3 regions of the Streptomyces sp. NPDC006798 genome follow, and region 2 is predicted to be linked to each of the others. Evidence: riboswitches for the same ligand, from Rfam matches in the RefSeq annotation. Region 2 holds a riboswitch; each other region holds the start of a gene.
What was found. A riboswitch is a leader RNA that binds a small molecule or an ion and turns the genes downstream of it on or off. The one in region 2 is predicted to bind cobalamin.

Region 1 (3,265 bases), on a different contig from region 2:
GGCCTCCTCGTCGACCAGGGCAGCGGCCGCCGCGAGCCAGCGGCGGAAGAATTCGGCGTCGAGCACGGGCCCTCCCGGGTGCGGTGTCCGTTCCTGATGTACGCGATGGTCGTCGGTCGTTCGTACGGTGCGCGGAACCGGCCCCGGCCGGCCGGGGGTGCTCCTCAGCCGCCCCAGCGGAGCGCCGGGGTCCGTACCGGCGCGTCCCAGAGCCGTACCAGTTCCTCGTCCGCCTGGCACAGCGTCACCGAGCAGCCCGCCATGTCGAGGGACGTCACATAGTTTCCGACGAGGGTACGGGCCACGGGCACACCCCGCTCCCCGAGCGCCCGGTGCACCTCCGCGTTGAAGCCGTACAGCTCCAGCAGCGGAGTGGCGCCCATCCCGTTCACCAGCAGCAGTACGGGACCGCTCGGCCGCCGGTCGGTGACCAGGGCGTCCACCGTGAAGTCGGCGATCTCCCGGGAGGTCATCATGGCCCGCCGCTCCCGCCCCGGCTCGCCGTGGATACCGATCCCCAGCTCCAGCTCCCCCGAGGGCAGCTCGAACGTCGGGCTGCCCTTCGCCGGGGTCGTCACGGCGCCGAGCGCCACCCCGAAACTCCGCGACACCTCGTTCACCCGCCGCGCGATCGCCGCCACCCGCTCCAGCGGCGCGCCCTCCTCGGCGGCGGCGCCCGCGATCTTCTCCACGAAGAGGGTCGCGCCGGTACCCCGCCGCCCCGCCGTGTAGAGACTGTCCGTCACCGCCACATCGTCGTCGACCAGCACCTTCGCCAGCCGTACGCCCTCGTCCTCGGCCAGTTCGGCGGCCATCTCGAAGTTGAGGACGTCGCCCGTGTAGTTCTTGACGACGAACAGCACCCCTTCCCCGCTGTCCACGGCCGCCGCCGCCCGGACCATCTGATCGGGTACGGGGCTGGTGAAGACCTCCCCGGGGCAGGCGGCGGAGAGCATCCCGGGCCCCACGAACCCCCCGTGCAGCGGCTCGTGCCCGGACCCGCCGCCGGACACCAGCGCCACCTTCCCGGCCACCGGCGAGTCCCGCCGGACGATCACCCGGTTCTCCACGTCCACGGTCAGCTCGGGATGGGCGGCGGCCATCCCCCGCAGGGCATCGGCGACGACGGTCTCGGGGACGTTGATCAACATGCGCAACGGTCTCTCCTCGGCGGGCTGGCGGGCGGCGCCCCGTGATCGGGCCGGGCGGCTCGGTCGGTCGCTCCCCGGGCTCCCGGGGGCGGACATCCGAACCAGTATCAGTCGGGAGCGTCCTTTCGCGGAGGACCGCCACCGGGCCGCCGTGCCGTCCGGCCCCCCTGACCCGGGGCCGGACGGCGCGGCGGCCCGTCCGGGGACCGGATACGGCCGGTCCCCGGGGGCGCGAACGCCGGACCGGTCAGAAGGACGTCCAGGTGAAGGAGACCTGGTCGCCCGGGTTCAGCTTGAACTGGCAGCCACCGACGGGGGTGGGAGTCCCGTTGACGGCGATGCTCCAGTACGCGGACGTGCCGCCGCTGACGTTCTTGATGGTGTCGACGAAGAAGTCGTCGAACGAGGCGTACCAGGTGCCGTCCCAGGTGAAGCCGTGCTTACGGGCCGCGTCGTCCAGAGCGGCGGTGGGGGTGGGCACCTTGGAGGCGTGGGCGCCGCCATTGGTGCCGTCGCACTGGTGGGTACCCCCACTGGCGGTGGTGACGTCATGGCCCCTGGTTCTGACCTTGCCCTGGAACAGGGGTCCGTCCGGGCCCTGGACGGTGAGTCCGACCCTGATCGGGGCGTTGGTGTGCGGGGTGCCGTGGGCCGTCGCCGGGGCGGTGGCGAGGGCGGTGAACGCGAGGCTCAGGGCGGCGGTGGCGATCGTGGCGCGGCGCGTCGTACCGAGGGACATGGCGGGCCTTTCTGGCCGGACCGGGCCGACGGTACGAACCCGTTCGGGCGTACCGCTCCGTCCCGCCGTGGGCAGGAGGATCCGGGGCCGGGAGGGCTGTCGCACCGCAGACCGTGGCAGTGGAAGCGGACCTGCCGTGCGGCGGGCGCTCCGACTCTGGCGGCGCCACCGGGCGCCGCGCACGGTTGCAGGTCAGTGCCGGAATTCCACCGGCTTCCCCCGTTCGCACAGCCATTCAGTTATGGCCCGAAGGCGCTCGGGCAGACGCATCGTACGGTTCCAAGGGCCGCCCGGCCAAGGGGTGTTGACAGCCGGACGCGGCCCTGCCCCGCATCGCCCTCACCGGGTCCGCACCCCAGGCACCCCGTCCGTTCACCGATCGTCGGATTCCGGTACGCAGATGGAAGTTCGAAGGTTCCGGCACCGGCGAACCGGCGGATCGGTAGGGTGCGGACCTCCGGCATCGCGGATTCACGCAGGGGGAAGCATGGTGTATCTGGTCGAGTTGCCCGTATCCGGGCCGGGCGACGACGGTACGGGCTCCGCTCCGCCGGACCCGGCCGGTGTCGTCCGGGTCCAGATCGAGGAGGCCGGGGAAGGGCTGGTCCAGGTCGCCCGTCCCGGACAGGTCGTGGCCAGGGCGACCAGGTCGCTCGATGAAATGCTGGCCGGGATCCGGCCGGTCGCGGAGAACTTCGTCGACGGATTCCGCGACATGGCCCGGCGACCCGACGAGATCGGGATCGAGTTCGGGCTCTCCCTGTCGGCCGAGGCGGATGTGGTGATCTCCCGGACGACCGGCCAGGCCAACTTCAAGGTCACCCTGACCTGGCGCAATCCGCAGCCCGGCGCACCGGGGGCGGACACCGCGGGATGACGGGGCCGCAGCCACCGTCGGGCCCCCGGAGCACGGCCGCGCCCGAGCCGGGCCCGCCCGCCCCGGACGCGGCCGTCCTCCGGGTCCGCGACAGCCGGGGACAGACCGTCGGCGTGGCCTTCCTGGTCTCCGACACCATCGCCCTGACCTGCGCGCATGTGGTCGACGCGGCGCTCGGCACGGCCGGGGACGCGGCCCCGCCGCCCACCGCCCGGATCCGGGTCGACCTCCCCCTCGTACCCGCCGCGCGGCGTGACGGCGAGGCGCCGTCGACGACGGCCGGAGTGGAGCAGTGGACGGCACCCCGGGCACCCGGCGGCAGCCCCGCCGCAGCCGCCGCGCCCGGCGATATCGCCGTACTGCGGCTCGACGCCCCCCTGCCCGCCGCCCGCCCGGTACGGCTCGTGGACCCCGGCGAGGTCTGGGGGCACCGGGTCCGGGCCTTCGGGATCCCGGCCGGCCGGCCCGGCGGTGTCTGGCACGCCGGAGTGCTCCGGG
Region 2 (3,265 bases):
CTTCCTCGCGGTCGAGCTGGTCGGCGTCACCGCCGGAGAGTCGAAGGACCCGGAGAAGAACCTCCCCAAGGCCATCAACACCGTGCCGTGGCGGATCGCCGTCTTCTACGTCGGCGCCCTGATCATGATCCTCTCGGTGGTCTCCTGGACCAACTTCAAGCCGGGCGTCTCGCCGTTCGTGGCCGCGTTCGACCAGATGGGCCTCCAGATCGGTGCGGGCATCGTCAACTTCGTGGTGCTCACCGCGGCCCTGTCGTCCTGCAACTCCGGGATGTACTCCACCGGCCGGATGCTCCGCGACCTGGCGCTCAACAGCCAGGGGCCCAAGGTCTTCACCCGGCTGACCAAGCACGGCACCCCGCTGATCGGCACCACCTTCTCCGCCGGGCTGATGCTGATCGGCGTCTGGATCAACTACCAGTGGCCCGGCGACGCCTTCCACAAGATCGTCTCCTTCGCCACCATCTCCGGTATGTGGGCCTGGATCATGATCCTGGTCAGCCATATCCGCTACCGGGCCAAGGTCGCCCGCGGCGAGGTCGCCGAGTCCTCCTTCAAGGCCCCCGGCGCCCCGTGGACCAGCTGGTTCGCCCTGGCCTTCATCGGGCTGGTGATCGTGCTGATGGGGATCGACAAGGACGCCCGGATCTCGTTGTACGTGGCCCCGGTCTGGGCCCTGGTCCTGCTGGTCTCGTATCTCGTCCTGCGGTCCAAGAACCCGGAGGGCGCGGCCTTCGCCAAGCGCTGACCGCGAGCGCCGGTCATCCGAGCCGACCGCGCCGCTCCACCGGCCGCCCGACCGCACCGGTCACCGGCCGCCCGGCCCTCCGAGGGCAGGGCCCCCGAACGGCAGCGGGCGGGGAACTGCCTGCCTCCCCGCCCGGCTGTCCGAATCGCGAGACGGGCCGGTCCGTACCCCGGCACGGTACGGACCGGCCCTTCCGCCGTCCGGACGACCCCCGCTTATCCTGATCCGCATGCTGACCCTGACCCAGGACCTCTACGACCGGATCGTCGCGCATGCCAGGGCCGACCACCCCGACGAGGCGTGCGGCGTGGTCGCGGGCCCCGAGGGCAGCGACCGGCCGGAACGATTCATCCCGATGCTCAACGCGGCCCGCTCGCCCACGTTCTACGAGTTCGACTCCGGTGATCTGCTGAAGCTCTACCGCGAGATGGACGACAACGACGAGGAGCCGGTGATCGTCTACCACTCGCACACCGCGACCGAGGCGTACCCCTCCCGGACCGACATCACCTACGCCAACGAGCCCGGCGCGCACTACGTCCTGGTCTCCACGGCGGACACCGACGCGGCCGGACCGTTCCAGTTCCGGTCCTTCCGGATCGTCGACGGAGAGATCACGGAAGAAGAGGTCCGGGTCGTCGGGGCATACTGACCCGGCAGCTTCAATTCCATACGGGGCGGTGGGACCCAGGAAGCCGGTGCGAATCCGGCGCGGTCCCGCCACTGTTTACCGGTCGTTGACACGTGCCCTCGGGTGCCTGGCCACGGCTGTCAGCCAGGAACTGACCCATCGCCCTCTTCCACCACCCAGGGGACGCGGAAATCCCCGGAGGAGGCCGCCAGCATGTCCCGAAACATGTCCCGACCCGCGTCGGGGCGCCGTCCCGCCCGTCGCCGTACCCTCATAGCCGGTACGGCCGCCGCACTGCTCCCGATCGTCCTGACCGCCTGCGGCGGTTCGGACTCCGGTTCCGGTTCCGGCTCGGACAAGCCGGGGGCCGCGGCCGCCGGATTCCCCTACACCGTCGACAACTGCGGTGTGAAGACCACCTACAAGGCGCCCCCGAAGCGGGCCGTCACCATGAACCAGCACGTCACCGAGATCATGCTGGAGCTGGGCCTGGAGAAGTCCCTGGTCGGTACCGCCTATCTGGACGACCAGGTACTGCCCCGCTACGCGGCGGCGTACAAGTCGGTGCCGGTACTGGCGAAGGAGTACCCCTCCAAGGAGAAGCTCCTCGCCGCCGACCCGGACTTCGTCTACGGCGGCTACGCCAGCGCCTTCGAGGCCAAGGACGGCCGGACCCGCGACGAGCTGAAGAAGTCCGGTATCGACTCCCGGCTCAACCTGGAGTACTGCACCGAGAAGCGGACCAGCCTCGACGACGTCTACCGGGAGATCGAGGAGATCGGCCGGACCTTCGGCGTCCGCGACCGGGCCGAGAAGTGGATCGCCGCCTCCCGGGCGACGGTCGCGAAGACCGAGGCGGGACTGAAGAAGAGCAGTTCCGAGCCGGTGCCCGTGTTCGTCTACGACAGCGGCGACAAGACCGCGTTCACCGTCGGCGGCAAGGGCATCGGCAATGAGCTGATCGCCCGCGCGGGCGGCCGGAACGTCTTCGCCGACATCCCCAAGAGCTTCGGCGACGCGACCTGGGAGCAGGTCGTGGCCCGTAAGCCCGAGGTGATCGTGATCTACGACTACGGCGCCACCAGCCTCGAACAGAAGAAGCGGCGGCTGCTGGAGGACCCGGCGCTGAAGGACGTCCCGGCGATCAGGAACAAGAAGTTCGCCGTACTGCCGCTCTCGGACGCGGTCGTGGGCGTCCGCGCCCCGGACGCGATCGCCAAGCTGGCCCCCCAGCTCACCCGATGACGACCCCGACGGACGGCCGGCGGGCGGTGCCGGGCCCCGGGCCCGGCACCGGTCCCGGGCCCGGCGGGGCCGTTGCGAAGGACGCCGGGAGGCCCGGGGGTACCGAGGAGGCCGGTGACGAGCCGGGGCGCCGGATGGCGTTCCGTACGGGCGCCGCGGCGGTCGCCGGAGCCCCCGCCGGGACCGCCGCCGCACGGACCGCGCCGGGCACCCCCGGCACGCCCTCCCGGCTGCGGTTCGGGGCCGTCACGGCCGGGCTGCTGGCGGCCCTGGCCGCCGCCGTCCTCGCGGCCCTCGGCCTCGGTTCCGTACGCATCCCGACCGGTGAGGTCGTCGCGGCGCTGCTGCCGGGCGCCGAGCCCGGCCCGTTCCGCACGATCGTGCTGGACGTCCGGCTGCCGCGGGTGCTGCTCGGCATCGTCGTCGGCGCCGGGCTCGGCGTCGTCGGCGCGGTCCTCCAGGCCCTGGTCCGCAACCGGCTCGCCGACCCCTTCCTGCTCGGGATCTCCTCCGGGGCGTCCACCGGGGCGGTCGTCGTCCTGGTCCTCGGCATCGGCGCGACCACCGCCGTCGCCCTGCCCGCCGGTGCCTTCCTCGGTGCCTTCGCGGCCCTCGTCCTGGTCTACGGACTGGCCCGGCAC
Region 3 (3,265 bases), on a different contig from region 2:
CGGACGTCGACAGGCGGAACGCCTGCGTCGCCCAGGCCAGGTAGTCGGCGTGGTCGGCGGAGCGCAGGGGGAGGGTTTCGCGGAGGGCGGGTTCGTCGACCTGGATGACGGCGGTTCCGGCCGCCTCCAGGTCGTCCACCTCGTCGCGCAGGGCGAGGGCGACCTGGCGGGCGGTGTCCGCGAGGGGCTGGTCGTCGCGGACGAAGGACCAGGCCAGCATGGTGACGGGGCCGGTGAGCATGCCCTTGACGGGGCGGTCGGTGAGGGACTGCGCGTAGGAGGTCCAGCGGACGGTCATCGGTGCCGGGCGGGAGATGTCCCCGGCGAGGACCGGCGGGCGGACGTAGCGGGTGCCGTAGGACTGGACCCAGCCGTGCCGGGTGGCGAGATAGCCGGTGAGCTGTTCGGCGAAGTACTGGACCATGTCGTTGCGTTCGGGTTCGCCGTGGACCAGTACGTCGATACCGGTCTTCTCCTGGAAGGCGACGACCTCGGCGATCTCGGCCTTGATCCGTACCTCGTAGGCCGCGGTGTCGAGCCGTCCGGCGCGCAGATCGGCACGGGCCGTCCGCAGTTCGTCCGTCTGCGGGAAGGAGCCGATGGTGGTGGTCGGCAGTGGCGGCAGGCCGAGCCGGGTGCGCTGGGCGACGGTCCGTTCGCCGTAGGGCCGGGAGCGGCGGGTGTCCGCCTCGGTCACCGCCGCGGTACGGGCGCGGACGGCCGGGTCGCGGGTGATGGGGGAGTTCGCGCGGGAGGCCAGCGCGGCCCGGTTCGCCGCCAGCTCGCCCGCGATGGTGTCGGTGCCCCGGCTCAGGCCCTTGGCGAGGGTGACGATCTCGGCCGTCTTCTGCCGGGCGAACGCGAGCCAGCGCAGGACCTGCGGGTCGATATCGCGTTCGAGGGCCGCGTCCAGCGGGACGTGCAGCAGGGACGAGGAGGCGGCGACGTCGACCCGGTCGGCCAGGCCGAGCAGGGTGCCCAGGGTGGCCAGCGACTTCGCCAGATCGTTGATCCAGATATTGCGGCCGTTGACCACACCGGCGACCAGGCGCTTCCCGGGCAGTCCGCCGACGGCGGCCAGCTCGCCCAACTGGGCGCCCGCGTGCTCGGTGAAGTCGAGGGCGAGCCCTTCGACCGGCGACGCCGCGAGTACGGGCAGGGCCCGGCCGAGCCGGTCGAAGTAGGAGGCGACCAGCAGTTTCGGACGGTCCGTCAGGGCGCCGAGGTCGCGGTAGGCGCGGGCGACGGCGTTGAGTTCGGCCGGGGTGCGGTCCTGGACGAGGGCGGGCTCGTCCAGCTGCACCCAGTCGGCGCCCGCCGCCCTGAGGTCGGCCAGGACCTCCGCGTAGACGGGGAGCAGCCGGTCCAGCAGGGTCAGCGGATCGAAGTTCCCGGCCACCCCCGGCGCGGGCTTGGCGAGCAGCAGATAGGTCACCGGGCCGACCAGCACCGGGCGGGCCGTCAGACCGAGGGCCAGTGCCTCGGTCAGCTCCGCGACCTGCCGGCCGGAGTCGGCGGCGAACACCGTGTCGGGTCCCAGCTCCGGCACCAGATAGTGGTAGTTGGTGTCGAACCACTTGGTCATCTCCAGCGGCGCCACGTCCTGGGTGCCGCGGGCCATGGCGAAGTAGCCGTCGAGCGGGTCGTCCGCGAAGGCGGTACGGTGCCGGGCCGGGATCGCGCCCACCATCACGGTGGTGTCGAGAACGTGGTCGTAGTACGAGAAGTCACCGGTGGGGACCTCGTCGATACCGGCTTCGGCGAGTTCGCGCCAGTTGGCGGCGCGCAGTTCGGCGGCGGTGGCACGGAGGGCGTCGGCGGTGGTCCGGCCCTTCCAGTAGCCCTCGACCGCCTTCTTCAGCTCCCGGTTCCGCCCCTGCCGGGGGTAGCCGTACACGGTGGCCCGGGCCGCCGCGGCTGCGGACTTCGATGTCACGGAGATCTCCTTCACGAGATGAATCCCTGAGATCCCGGCGACGGGACGAGGGTGCGAAGGAGTGACGTACCGGCGCTGCCGACGCGCCGTGAGGCGCGGATCACCGCTGGTCCGTACGCCGACCCGCCCACGAGGTCACCGGGATGTCCGCGCGCGGAATCGTCCGCGTGCGGGCAACGGGCAGGTCTTCGGACTCGCGGGCACATCCACCGGACCTCCGGCGGACACCTACTGGCCGTCGCTTCCCAGACCCGGCCGGGCCCAGTGCGTATGACGGCGGTCGTTCCCGCTCACCGCTGCGGGGCAGTCCCGGATTCCCACCGGGTTCCCTCTTACGACGCTCCCGTCCGGCTGACGGGGCGAACCAGCTGCGCCGGTCAGCTTACGGTGCCGCCGGGCGCACTGTCAGGTGAGGTCCGGCTGCCGGACCTCACCCCTCCTCGTGATCCCTACGACCCGGGGCCCGGGCGCCCTCAGTCCGTGAAGTCGACCCCGCTGTCGCGCCGGGTCCGGTCGACGGAGAGGGAGAAGACGTCGGGGCGGCCGTAGTGGCCCGCGACATCGAGGTCCAGGGTCTCCCCGTACCGCCCGGCGGTGTCCAGGGTCGCCGTGAGCAGCCGCGCCTCGCCGTAGACCGGTGCCATCACCCAGGAGCCGTCCGGGCCCGCGACGCTCGAACCCCCGGTGAAGAGCAGACCGTCCTCGGGCGCGTCCGGGCCGACCCCGGCCCGGTAGGCGGGGAGCAGATCGGCGGGGACGTCGTCGGTGGAGAGCACGAGTCCGGCCGAGACCACGAAGCAGCGGCCCTCCAGCGCGTACGAGCGGGCCGCGATCACATGGCTCTCCGGCATGTCGGGCCAGGCCGCGACATGGATCTCCTCGTGCTGTGCGTGCAGGGAGTGCCGGGCCAGCGGATGGAAGTGCTCCCAGCAGACCAGCGACCCCACCCGGCCCGCCGGGGTGTCGACGACCCGCAGCCCCGCCCCGTCCCCGGGCGCCCAGACGATCCGCTCGGTGTGGGTGGGCGTCAGCTTGCGGTGCACATTGAGGGTGCCGCCGTCCGGGCCGATCGTCAGCAGGGAGTTGTAGAGGGAGCCGGAGGCGGGCGCGGCCCGCTCGTTGAGGCCGAGGACCACCGTCACCCCGTGCTCCCGGGCCGCGGCCCGGACCGGGGCGAGGGCGTCGTCGCCCCCGGGGTCGAGAACCGGGCTCTGCTCCAGCAGCCGGGCGTACCAGCGTCGGGCCTCGGCGTCCCGCCACCCCGCGAGGCCGAACACCCAGGCCGGGTAGCAGGTCAGCCAGGTCTCGGGGAAGACCACGAGATCGGCG

Region 1: linked by a shared signal. The riboswitch ahead of ABZ714_RS32535 (DUF4430 domain-containing protein) and the one ahead of ABZ714_RS06845 (ABC transporter substrate-binding protein) in region 2 are both predicted to bind cobalamin.
Region 3: linked by a shared signal. The riboswitch ahead of metE (5-methyltetrahydropteroyltriglutamate--homocysteine S-methyltransferase) and the one ahead of ABZ714_RS06845 (ABC transporter substrate-binding protein) in region 2 are both predicted to bind cobalamin.

Annotation. Positions count from the first base shown of each region.
Region 1 covers NZ_JBEYIS010000079.1:4,654-7,918, forward strand. Annotated here, with positions in the region: gene dhaL (dihydroxyacetone kinase subunit DhaL) at 1-66, opposite strand, end outside; gene dhaK (dihydroxyacetone kinase subunit DhaK) at 165-1,151, opposite strand; gene ABZ714_RS32535 (DUF4430 domain-containing protein) at 1,399-1,890, opposite strand; cobalamin riboswitch at 2,013-2,155, opposite strand; gene ABZ714_RS32540 (CU044_2847 family protein) at 2,378-2,767, shown strand; gene ABZ714_RS32545 (trypsin-like peptidase domain-containing protein) at 2,764-3,265, shown strand, end outside.
Region 2 covers NZ_JBEYIS010000007.1:125,788-129,052, forward strand. Annotated here, with positions in the region: gene ABZ714_RS06835 (amino acid permease) at 1-748, shown strand, start outside; gene ABZ714_RS06840 (M67 family metallopeptidase) at 978-1,400, shown strand; cobalamin riboswitch at 1,406-1,554, shown strand; gene ABZ714_RS06845 (ABC transporter substrate-binding protein) at 1,605-2,624, shown strand; gene ABZ714_RS06850 (iron ABC transporter permease) at 2,621-3,265, shown strand, end outside.
Region 3 covers NZ_JBEYIS010000003.1:116,572-119,836, forward strand. Annotated here, with positions in the region: gene metE (5-methyltetrahydropteroyltriglutamate--homocysteine S-methyltransferase) at 1-1,936, opposite strand, end outside; cobalamin riboswitch at 2,119-2,271, opposite strand; gene ABZ714_RS02865 (carbon-nitrogen hydrolase family protein) at 2,410-3,265, opposite strand, start outside.